Regions from separate parts of the Paenalkalicoccus suaedae genome, predicted to be linked through region 1. Evidence: predicted binding sites of a transcription regulator. Region 1 holds the regulator's gene; each other region holds the start of a gene.
What was found. Region 1 encodes LexA, which represses DNA repair genes until DNA is damaged. Its sites were predicted from a motif close to CGAACATATGTTCG; they were not measured.
Positions count from the first base shown of each region.

Region 1 (4,258 bases):
GCAAGCGCATTGATGCGCGCTAATTTATCTTGACTAATCACAATGAATTCCTCCAGTAAAGAATATGCTTTGTCAATGATAGTAAAAATATCGCCCAGTTGCAAGTATCTAGGCTTGTCCTTCTAAATCGTCTTGATATTCTTGATAACGGCGATGCACAGTAGCTTTTGAAGCCTGAAAGCCTAACCCGCGAAGCATTGCTGCAATTTCATGGAAAGTCATGCCATTTTGCCTTAAACGAACGATTTCTTCAAGGGGGACTTCATTTCTCTTTCTGCCACCATCATTCGATCCAGTACGCTTTAAGTTTTTAGCTGGGTTATACCCCTTTGCTACGGCCTTCTTCATTCCTCGTCTAATCTTTGCATTTTGTAATTTCCGCTGATATTCTTCTACAATTGCCACAATATCAAGCACCATCGAATCCGTCTCGGATAGCTGTAGTTCACCTGAATCCTGCAAAGAATAAATGTGACAGCCGAGTTTTTTAAATTCATGGATTAACGCAATTCGTGCATTTCCTCGGCCTAAACGCGTCTCATCTTGAACTAAAATAACATCTACTTGTCTACTTTTTACTGTTTCAAGCACTTGTAAAATCCCGTTGCGATCACTTTCGTAACCACTCTCTGACTCTTCTATTACTTCCACGATATCGATATTCCAAGCTGATGCCGCGGCTTTTAATTCTTCTACTTGACGAGTAAGGGAAGATTTTTGTGTCTCTTTAGATGTGCTCACTCTCGCGTAAATAATTCCTATCAATCAGAAGCAACTCCATTCAATGAAACTGGGACATGAATTTTTTGACCTGGTACGATTGTTTCGTTATCAAGTCCATTCTCATGCTTCATCCAGTTTATCGTTTCTTCTATCGGTAAGTCTACCGTTGCTGTTCGTGCTATTGTCCAAAGAGAGTCTCCTTCAGAAACAACTCGTTCTTCAGCTGGGTAAAATGGCACGTCATTTGAATCAGAAGAAAAGAAAGTAAAGGCAAAGAAACCGACCGCTATCACGATTAAAAAGATGGAACCATCTACATACTGACGAATTGTTTTCACGGAAAATCACTCCTGTTAGAATATTTGTTCTCGGAATACCTGTTCGTATATGATTGTACTAAGAACGATTGTTCGTGTCAACAAGAAATATAGAACGAACGTTTGCGCAACCTGTGTTCTCATGGTATAATATACCTTGTAAGGCTACTGATTTTACAACGTATGTGCTAGCACATGTTGATAGAACGAAACTACTACGAAAACGGGGTGTTATGATTGACTAAGCTTTCAGCACGACAACAGTCTATTTTAGATTTCATTCGGAACGAAGTGCGAGCGAAAGGGTATCCACCTTCCGTTAGAGAAATTGGAGAAGCAGTAGGTCTCGCTTCAAGCTCTACCGTTCATGGTCACTTAGCTAGATTAGAGAAAAAAGGATATATTCGCCGCGACCCTACAAAGCCACGCGCAATCGAAGTAACAAATACGGAAGGGGACAACTTCAACGAAGCTCCTCACATCTCCATTCCGGTAATTGGTAAAGTTACAGCAGGTAACCCGATTACAGCGATCGAGAACGTAGACGAATACTTGCCTTTACCAGCAAGCTTTGTGCACGATGAGCGTTCGTTTATTTTAGAGATCTCTGGAGATTCAATGATTGAGGCAGGTATTTTTGACGGGGACTACGTCGTTGTTAAACAGCAAACCTACGCAGATAATGGAGACATCGTCGTTGCGATGACGGAAGAAAATGAAGCTACAGTAAAGCGTTTCTTCAAAGAAAAAGAGCATTTTCGTTTACAGCCTGAGAATGCGACGCTTGAGCCGATTATTTTAGATTATGTACAAATTTTAGGGAAGGTTATCGGTGTATTCCGTAGCCTCCATTAAAAAAAACACGGAAAGGATATCCCGATGGGCTCCTTTCCGTGTTTTTATTCGTCGTTCTTTTCTTCCGTTTTTTCAACGGGCTTATACGATTTTCTCATGATAACAAAGATCACGGCAGCAAAGGCTAAATAAAAGACGATCCAAAGCGGCCAAAACAACGGCTGATATCCTTGTACGATATTAGACTGATATCCAAGGCTCTCCGGCGAGATATTAGAGTCATTGATGATTTTAACGCCAAGGGATGACGTCATTCTCGTATCAAACGTGATCGTCTCCTCGCGAGATTGACCAAAACGGTTTGCATAGTAAAGTTTCCATTCTTGATCCTCTATGTCTGTCACGTTCGGTGTAAGACGTTTTGCAATAGCAAGCCTTGTTACTCCCGTCTCGTTATTCTGAACGAAAATCAGTCCTAGTGAGCCAGCATAGCGGTTGTCACTATCTGGATCAATTGCTATCACTGCAGGATTCGTCGCATTAATCCCATTTACCTTGACAATAACCTCGGCACGAGCCTCCTCATTAAATGATTCAACAGCCTGTTCTGAAATCGTAATATCAAAATCTCCAAACGTAATTGAATTACCTGGAGAAAGCTCTCTAGTAGATACCTGCTCAAAGTCATACGCCTCGTTCACTTCTACATCTAACTGATATTCCTGAACGATGGAATAAACACTCATGATCGCAACGTATAGGAGTAGGCATGTTAATACGGCGAAAATGAATAATAATTTTCTTCTCATAGTGTTCTCCTTTAAATATTGATTATCTCATATGTAATCCGATTCTCATCATACCATCTCTTTGCCTTAGGAAAAAGCATTGTCTGGCATTTCGGTCGAACCTTCGGCTTTTGATTGCACGTTCTGGCACTTGGTTTGAGCGTCCCGTCTATCTCTTTGCTCCTCCATCCACCCTGTTTGCGCGCATTATAACACCGTATGAACCCATTGCAACAGCACTCGCAAATTTGCCCCTCTAACTCCTCTTCATCCTTCCCAAACAACCAAACAAAAACCCCCAACACCAGTGGTGTCGAGGGTTCTGACTATTAATACGTTTGGATATACTGCTCGCGCTCCCATGGGTGCACCTGCGTACGGAACATGTCCCACTCGATCTCTTTTGCTTCCACGAAGTGTTCTACTGCATGGTTACCAAGAGATGCTTTGATTGTTTCGCTCTTTTGAAGTGCGTCAATCGCATCCTTAAGAGAAGCTGGAAGTGCTTTGATTCCTTCTGCATCGCGCTCTGCTTCATCCATTGCATAGATGTTGCGGTTTGTTTCAGCAGGAGGTGTTAGGTTACGACGGATTCCGTCAAGACCAGCCGCAAGCATTGCCGCCATAGCTAGGTATGGGTTAGCTGCTGGGTCTGGGCTACGTACTTCGATACGTGTGCTTAGGCCACGTGAAGAAGGAATACGAACTAGTGGTGAACGGTTACGCATGGACCATGCAATGTAGCAAGGTGCTTCGTATCCTGGTACTAGACGCTTGTATGAGTTAACCGTTGGGTTTGTGATAGCTGTAAATGCGTCAGCGTGCTCTAAAATTCCGCCTAGGAACTTCATAGCTGTTTCGCTTAGCTGGTTTTCTGTGTTTTCGTCGAAGAATGCGTTCACGCCACCCTCTTTGAATAGAGACATGTTAGCGTGCATTCCGCTTCCGTTAACACCGAATAATGGCTTAGGCATAAACGTTGCGTGAAGACCGTGCTTACGCGCGATTGTCTTAACAACTAGCTTAAACGTTTGAATGTTATCACATGTTGTTACAGCATCCGCGTATTTAAAGTCGATTTCATGCTGCCCTGGAGCAACCTCATGGTGAGATGCTTCAATTTCAAAGCCCATGTCCTCAAGCTCTAATACGATGTCACGGCGACAGTTTTCACCTAGATCTGTAGGAGAAAGGTCAAAGTATCCACCCTTATCGTTTAGCTCTAAAGTTGGTTCGCCATTTTCGTCGTTCTTGAATAGGAAGAATTCTGGCTCAGGTCCGATATTGAAATCAGAGTAGCCCATATCCTTCGCTTCTTTTAATACCTTTTTAAGTACGCCTCGTGGGTCACCTTCGAAAGGTGTTCCATCTGGATTGTAAATGTCGCAGATGAGACGAGCAACTTTACCTTTTTCCGGAGTCCATGGGAAGACTACCCACGTATCAAGATCTGGGTATAGGTACATATCCGATTCTTCAATACGTACGAAACCTTCGATGGAAGATCCGTCGAACATCATCAAGTTGTCTAGTGCTTTTGTTAGCTGATCCACTGGAACTTCTACGTTCTTAATAATCCCTAGTAGGTCCGTAAATTGTAGACGGATAAACTTTACGTTCTCCTCATCCGCCATT
Region 1 is NZ_CP041372.2:1,942,838-1,947,095, forward strand. It holds gene FLK61_RS10325 (DUF896 domain-containing protein) at 1-41, opposite strand, end outside; gene FLK61_RS10330 (YneB family resolvase-like protein) at 109-765, opposite strand; gene yneA (cell division suppressor protein YneA) at 762-1,061, opposite strand; gene lexA (transcriptional repressor LexA) at 1,278-1,895, shown strand; gene FLK61_RS10345 (hypothetical protein) at 1,940-2,644, opposite strand; gene glnA (type I glutamate--ammonia ligase) at 2,953-4,258, opposite strand, start outside.

Region 2 (4,258 bases), 940 kb from region 1:
TTCCCTGACCCAGATAAGCCCGTCATAACGACGAGCTTATTGCGAGGGATCGTGACATCTATGTTTTTTAGATTATGGGAGCGCGCTCCTTTAATCTCTAAATTATCTAACGCCATAATAGGATCATCCTTCCGCTTTCAGTTCTATCACGATATCTCGAAGCTCTGCGGCACGCTCAAAGTCAAGCGCCTTCGCGGCCTCTTTCATTTCGGCTTCCATTCGTTCAATGACCTTCACGCGCTCCTTCTTACTGAGCTTTTGCTTAGGAGCTTTTTCAAGCGCCTCGTACGCTTCCCCATCTTCGGCTGCTTTTGTTGCCTGAATGATTTCGGGGATCGCTTTTTGAATCGTTGCTGGCGTGATGCCATGCTTATCGTTGTGCTCTTTTTGCATAATGCGTCGTCGTTTTGTTTCGTCGATCGCGATTTCCATCGATTTCGTCATCTTATCTGCGTACATAATAACGTGACCGTTTTCGTTACGCGCGGCACGTCCCATCGTCTGGATGAGGGACCTTTCTGATCGTAAAAAGCCCTCTTTATCGGCGTCTAAGATAGCTACTAGCGAAACCTCTGGAATGTCTAATCCTTCTCGTAAGAGGTTGATTCCCACTAACACGTCAAACTGACCTTGTCGTAGCTCGCGAATAATTTGAATCCGCTCTAATGTTTTAATATCGGAGTGGAGGTATTTTACCTTAATTCCGATCTCTTTAAAGTAGTCGGTTAAATCCTCTGACATTTTTTTGGTCAATGTCGTGACAAGCACGCGTTCCCCACGCTCTTTACGCAAGCGAATTTCTTCGATAAGATCATCGATCTGTCCTTGGATTGGACGTACATCAACCGTCGGATCAAGTAGTCCAGTTGGACGAATAATCTGCTCGACCATTTTCGGACAGTGATCCATTTCATACGGTCCTGGTGTGGCAGAAACAAAAACGATCTGATTAATATGTTTTTCAAATTCTTCAAATTGTAGTGGTCGGTTATCCTTTGCGGATGGTAGTCGGAATCCGTGGTCGACTAGCACCCCTTTTCTAGCCTGGTCCCCGTTATACATTCCGCGAATCTGTGGTAAAGTCACGTGCGACTCATCGACGATAATAAGGGAATCCTTCGGGAAATAATCAATCAAGGTATACGGCGTCGCACCTGGCTCTCGGAATGTGAGGTGCCTCGAGTAGTTCTCGATTCCCGAGCAGTAGCCGAGCTCTTCCATCATCTCTAGATCATAGCGTGTACGTTGCTCTAACCGTTGCGCCTCAAGAAGCTTGCCTTTTTCGTGCATGTCTTTAAGCTGGATATCTAGCTCTGCTTCAATATTTTTCATCGCGCGCTTTAGCTTTTCCTCGCGCGTAACGAAGTGGGATGCTGGGAAGATCGCAACGTGCTCGCGCTCGCCAAGGATCTCACCTGTTAAGGCGTCTACTTCTGTAATCCGATCAATTTCATCACCGAAAAACTCCACGCGAACGCAGTGCTCATCCCGTGAGGCTGGGAAGATTTCGACAACATCGCCTCTTACCCGAAACGTTCCGCGCGTAAAGTTAATATCATTGCGCTCATATTGAACGTCAACTAATTGTCTAAGTAGAGAGTTACGTTCGCGTTCCATGCCTGTGCGGAGAGAAACAACGAGTTCGCTATAGTCCTCTGGCGAACCAAGACCGTAAATACAGGACACACTCGCAACGATAATGACATCATCGCGTTCGAACAGCGAACTTGTTGCTGAGTGACGTAGCTTATCGATCTCGTCGTTAATGCTTGCGTCCTTTTCGATAAAGGTATCAGACGACGGAATATACGCCTCTGGCTGATAGTAATCGTAGTAACTGACGAAGTACTCGACGCGATTCTCTGGGAAAAACTCTTTAAACTCACTGTAAAGCTGACCTGCGAGTGTTTTATTATGTGCAATAATCAGCGTTGGTTTATTAACGCGCTGAATCACATTCGACATCGTAAACGTCTTACCAGTACCCGTTGCTCCAAGCAACGTTTGAAATTTATCTCCTCGTTCAATCCCCGAAACTAGCTCCTCAATCGCCTGTGGCTGGTCACCGGACGGTTGGTACGCGGACTGCAACTTAAACGGAACGTGTGCAATAGCCAAGGAACATCTTCCTTTCCATGTTGATCTCATATTAGCTTCGGCATTTCTGCCATATATCATAACGCTTTGTATGTAAAAAGCAACTATTCTTCCTCGTACCCTGTTTTAATCATCTCTCAACATTATATCATGAGAAAATATAATTTGCGAACATATGATCTAGTTAATGGATAGCTTATTAATTTACTTCCTAGCTCTCTGAGCTAGATTGATGAAGTGCTAACTAGTTTAGTGCCTAGCTCTTCGAGCTAAGATGCTTAAGTACTAACTAGTTTAAATCTGCTCTCCGAGCTGTCAGCCCTCCGGACACTCTACGACATCCATAGGGCCGGTCTTTGAGCTTCCTCGTCGGCAGGACTCGACTGTCGTCTCCTCCTAAACGCCTCCTGTGGGATCTCAAAAACCTCTTTTCCCTATGGATTGTCTCCGAATGTCCTCCGGGTCTGCCATCTCTGCGTTTGATTTAAAAAGGGCAAAAGAAAAGAGCCTTCCTCTTTGTAGGAGTGCCCTTCTTTTTGGATATATGGTTTTAGATAAGTCGCTCTATGGCAATGGAGATTTTTTATGTACCGTATTTGAAATAAATGTACCGAACTCAAGTTTTATGTACCGTATAAAAAATCTATGTACCATACACAAAAGAAATGTACCATGAGCAAGAGACGCTCTTAAACTACCATAAAGAAGCTCAAGAGGAGGCAGACTCGGAGAATGCTCGGAGACAATTAGCAGGAATAGGCTCAGATTCAGACCCTGCTAATGTCGTAGAGCGTTCGCAGAGCTGACTCGTCTTACAATATGTACATAGCAAGACTGCAAGAAACTAGTTAGCTCTTTAGCAATTAAAGCTCGAAGAGCTACAAAACTAATTGGCGCTTAAGCAATATAGTAATTAAAAAGCACCTCCTCCGCTTGTTCATGGAGGGGTGCTTTTTGTTAGTCTGACTTGCCTTTTTTGAATTCTTCGTAGAAGGAGCTTAGGCCTGCTGCTTGTCCATATGGGAGGCCTTTTTCGTGGGCGTCCTTTTGTTTATTCGAATCTGCCTCAGGTTTTGCTTCTTCCTTTTGGCTATCTTCTGCTGGAGCGGACTCTTCTTGCGTAGAGTTTGATTCGCTGTCAGCTGAAGAAACTTCTTCTATGCGTTTAGGCTCAGGCTTTGTGTCTTCTAATAGCTTCGTATCAGAATCAGATCCCTCAATTAAAAGAGTTTCTTCATTTGCTTCTATACGTTCATTGTCAGACTGATTTTCTTCTTTTGCTACTGACGAGTCCGTTTCTAATGCTGTGTTGGAGGTTGGTTCTTCCAACGTAGTTGCTGCTTCCGCTTCCTCTGCTACTTGTTGAGATTTGTCAGCGGGAGAGTTTTGGTGCTCTGTTGTTACATCGTTTTGGCTCGTACTCTCTAGAGGCTCCGGTTGTGTGGTTGTACCCGTAGAAAGCTCGGTACGGTCTTTATGAACCACGACGGAGGAGCGTAGTCCTCGGAGCGAGAGGTTGCCGGCTTCGTCGTCAGGGACGAAGAGGCAGCCGAGCTGATAGTGTGCGCCTTGATGGACGCTGGATTGCGCGAAGCGGATTTGTCCGTCGGTGCCTAGGATCTCGAGTTTGACGAAGGCGGAATTGAGCTGGAGCGCCTCATAGAGCTCACGCTGGGTGGCGACTGGTGCACCGTTGGCTTTGAGCACGATGTCTCCTACCTCGAGATTGGATTTGTCGGCGATGGAATGCGGGATGATGCCAACGATGACGAGTCCTTGCTCGCGTGTGTTAAAGATGCTAGTGTGCTGGCTTTCGCGTCTAGCGAATTGGACGTAAGTGAATAAGCGTCCCACTAAAAGAATGGCTGCTGTCGCAAACAAAAAGATGCTTGAGACGACGGATAGGGCTGCTGTTGCGATCACAAGCACAGCGATTAATAGCTGTCTGCGCGCTAATGTTTTGACGCCTGCTTTCGGTAGCTCGGATGAGATTGGGACTTGTATGCCTAACACAAATGGGAAGAGCACGAGTCCGAATGTGATGCTTGTGCCGATCGCGAGCGCTGGCCAGTACCCTGCATTTGCAATGTCTCCTACTGGGAAAAGCAAGAGGACGGGTAGGAACCAGATTCGTTGTGCAACTTGCTGTCCGACCATTTTG
Region 2 is NZ_CP041372.2:2,886,090-2,890,347, forward strand. It holds gene uvrA (excinuclease ABC subunit UvrA) at 1-116, opposite strand, end outside; gene uvrB (excinuclease ABC subunit UvrB) at 124-2,118, opposite strand; gene FLK61_RS15430 (PDZ domain-containing protein) at 3,055-4,258, opposite strand, start outside.
Region 2: the regulator LexA is predicted to act here: its motif matches at 2,266-2,279, upstream of uvrB (excinuclease ABC subunit UvrB).

Region 3 (4,258 bases), 260 kb from region 1:
CTTGCAAAAACTCTTTCTGAATTTCCTTTTCCATATATGTCTGCATGATCAAACAATGTGATGCCTACGTCAAGAGCTGTATCTATTACATGACGAGCGTCCTTCGCGGATAAGGAATCCATTCTCATACATCCTAATCCTACTTCCCCTGTTTGTACTTGGCTCGTGCCTAGTTGAATCTGTTTCATCTCTTCTCACCCCTTCAAATAAGTAACGTACCTTTCTAGTTTACTGGCTTTTTTTCAATCTGTCGATTTCCTCCCCCCCCCTCTTTTGTTGACTAAAAAGAAACACGTAGACATCGCTACGTGTTTCTCTTATTGTTTTGCCGAAAATAAGGCATGAATATCTTCGATTGGCATCGGTTTATAATAGTAAAAGCCTTGTATAACATCACACGTTGTTCGCTGTAAGAATTGGAGCTGTGATTCTGTTTCTACACCCTCCGCTACAACCGTGCTACCTATTTTGTCCGATAGTATAATTAACCCCTCTAGCACGTCCTCCGATTTTTTATCAATACCAATTTGACGAATAAAGGAAGCATCTAACTTGATTTTTTCCGCATTAATCTCTGTTAAGTAAATGAAATTAGAGTAGCCTTTTCCGAAGTCATCAATCGCAATTTTCACGCCTGCTTGTCTAAGGCGATCCAGCTGATAAAGAATGTCGTCTGATGTCACGAGCTCTGCACTCTCTGTTAGCTCAATTTCAACTGTCTGCGAGGGGAACTGCGCAGCCTTTACTGTCTTTTCAAAAAACGTAATAAATGCATGGTCGTGCAGGAGTTGCGTCGGCATGTTAATAGAGAGGCTTCCTTTGTAATCATGCTTTTCTCTCAATATATGCAGTTCTCTAAACGTATCATGAACGAGTTTCTTTGTAAGTAAATCAATATGACCACTTTCCTCAAGGAGCGGTATAAATTCTGCTGGCGATATGGCTCCGAGCCTCTCATCGCTCCACCTTGTCAGTGCTTCAAGCGTAACAATCTCCCCTGTATGAAGATTCACCTGCGGCTGATACACGAAGAAAATATCGGACGTCTTTACCGCATCAAAAAAAGCATGTAGGAGCTGATTTTTATAAGCAAGGTTCTTTTTGATCTCTTCATTGTACATGCAAATTAATACTTTCTTCCGCTTCGCTTCATTAAGTGCTGTATCGGCCATACTTAATAATGCTTCTACCTTCGTCGCATGGAATGGATAGTGACTGATTCCTACGTGGACAGAAGGAGTATAGGATTTATCGTTGTCTAATCGAATTGGCTTTTGCACTTCGTATAGAAGGTGACTCGTAAAGCTTCGACAGCCATCATCCTTGGGAGAACCTTCATAAAGAATAACAAATTCATCTCCACCAAACCTTGCGACGTACCCTCCCCCCTGACACGTATAGCGAATGCGCTTTGCGATCTCTTTGACTAGCTCATCGCCTTTTGCATAGCCGTAAAGATTATTCAGAGTTTTAAACTGATCAATATCAATAAAAAGTAACGAAAACTCTTGAGTAGGTTTTGCTACTTCAAACTTCTCTTCCGCCACCTGATAAAATTTCTTTCTGTTAGGTAGCTTCGTCATTTCATCATAATAAGCAGCGTGATACAGCCTGTCCTCCACCTCTTTACGCTCGTGTATGTCTTGGAAATAAAAGGCTAATCCACCTTCATCATGTGGATACACCCGCACACTGTACCACGTATGATGTGCCGGATAATAAGCTTCAATCTCCTGTCGCTCTCTTGTTTCCATCGCTCGTCTATAAGTTAATTCAAACGGTGTCCCATGGAGATTCGGATACATGAGCCACATATCATTTCCACGAAGCTCCTCAACAGACTTACGAAGCATGCTTGCGGCATGGGCATTCACGTAGGTCATTCTCCACATTTTGTCCACTGCAAAGAACCCGTCGTTCATGCTTTCTAGCACATCAATAACCTGACTTTCATAGCTTACAAGTGCGGTTACATCTTTGTACCGAATAAGTCCACACCGCTCTCCCTCATGGATAAAAGCCGTGATTCGAATCTCATACCATACGATATCTTCCTTTTGCTGGTACGGATTAATTTGCTTAATGTCTGTTAGCTTGCCCTTTAAAAGGAGTTGCACTCGTTCTTGGAGGTAACACTCATTCGCCAATTCTAAGTTTTTTACATAGTCGCTCCCGAGCCTTGCTTTAACAGGAGCATTCTTCTCAGATGATCGTTCCTCTTCATTTGTTGTATTGACCATGATCACTTTGCCAAATCGATCAATTATTGCTGCTTCCTCTTCAAGTGCATGCAGAATAGATAAATTGATCAGATCGCTTTTTACCTTCTCTTGGCGCATTATTCCCCCACCTCCTGCTACATCTCTAGACGCACGAAATAATTCTTTTTGCTACATTATACTCGCTCTTATTTCAGCAGTAAATATAAATTCCACAAATTACACGAACACACGTTCTTGATATAGGTATTTTTTTATTGTATGATGAAAAAAAATGAGCTTGGAGGAGTCCATAATGAAAAAATCCATCTTTTTAATTGATATGCAGTCCTTTTTTGCCTCTGTTGAAAAAGCGAAGATTCCTCATGCCATCGATAAGCCTCTCGTTGTTTCTGGAGATCCATCGAGACGCTCCGGTGTCATTTTAGCAGCTTGCCCATTGGCCAAACGTTTAGGCGTCGAAAATGGCGAACGTCTCTTTGACGCCCAGCAAAAGTGCCCTGATCTCATGGTCGTGGCTCCACACATGCAGGACTATATTGATCACTCCCTAGCTATTACTGAAATCTTAGAGGCCGTAACAGACCTCGTCGAACCGTACAGTATCGATGAACAATTTATGGATGTCACCCATTCTCAAAAGCTATTTGGCACTCCTTTAGAAATCGCAAAGTATGTGCAAGGCAAAATTTTTCGTCACTTGGGCGTGCGCGCCCGCATCGGAATAGGCGAAAATAAAGTATTAGCCAAAATGGCGTGTGACACGTTTGCTAAAAAGAATGAAGAAGGCATCTTTACACTTACACAAGAAAATATAGAAGAAGTATTATGGCCACGCCCTATTAATGATTTGTTTCGCGCTGGTGCCAAGATGACGCGACATTTACGTGTAAGAGGCGTCCAAACGATCGGAGACTTCGCTGCCATGTCGCCTGAGGATATACGAAAACGCTTTGGGATACACGGGCAAGTCCTCTGGATGAACGCACGTGGAGTTGACTACTCCCCCGTGTCCCCACACACAATGAGTGGACAAAAAGCGATCGGAAACGGGATGACCTTACCCCGTGATTACACAACGAAGCGCGATATTAAACTTGTACTATTAGAGCTTTGCGAGGAAGTGTGTCGACGCGCAAGAGAAGGCTCTCTGCTCGGTCAGACAATTTCCGTTGGTGTCACAACCAGCTATGAACTTCGCACTGGTTTTCACAGGCAAATGACGATGGAACGTCCAACAGCCATCACAATGGAAGTATTTGCGTACGTATGTAAGCTATTTGACCAGCATTGGAATGGACTTCCCGTAAGGCGTTTGCACATTTCTCTCTCCAAGCTATCATCTGATAAGCAGATACAGCTCAGCTTGTTCGATGATGGGAATCGCGAAAAACATCATAAGCTTGGCTATGTAATGGATACAGTGAATAAAAAATACGGAAAGACATCTTTAATTCGAGCATCTTCTTTGCAAGAGGCCAGTCAAGTGAAAGAACGCGCTGCTAAAATAGGAGGTCATTACAAATGAGCGATTATTTAAAACGTGGCAACCTTATGTGGGAGGGTAGCCGTATGATGTTACACGAGCACGTCTCTGCGCTGCGATCACACCGCGCTGATCAACAACGTTTACCTAGACCTGCGCTTAGCGAAGAGGATTTGACGGAATTCGGCACGTCCCTACTCGCCTCCTACACCCATCACATAGAGCTTCATGTGACGTATTGGGAGGACGGGATAGCCTATCATATTTCAGGTGTAGTCACCTCTTTAAACCCTTATACAAAATCCTTTCTTCTCTCCGATACACGGATCGAGATTAGGAATCTTATGCGCGTAGAAAGATTGTGAGGTACACTAAAAAAAGGAGGGATATGTATGACACATCACACGATAGCATTAAAAAAGGAACATTTACGCGGATCTTTTAATAAAGACAGACAGCCAATTGTAACGATTGAGTCTGGCGACACGTTTTCTGTCACAACTCCAGACATTGAATGGGGCTATTCTCCGAATAAAGGAGAGCCCCGTAAGAT
Region 3 is NZ_CP041372.2:2,207,442-2,211,699, forward strand. It holds gene FLK61_RS11700 (aldo/keto reductase) at 1-188, opposite strand, end outside; gene FLK61_RS11705 (putative bifunctional diguanylate cyclase/phosphodiesterase) at 318-2,339, opposite strand; gene FLK61_RS11710 (DNA polymerase IV) at 2,512-3,747, shown strand; gene FLK61_RS11715 (YolD-like family protein) at 3,744-4,070, shown strand; gene FLK61_RS11720 (acetamidase/formamidase family protein) at 4,098-4,258, shown strand, end outside.
Region 3: the regulator LexA is predicted to act here: its motif matches at 2,444-2,457, upstream of FLK61_RS11710 (DNA polymerase IV).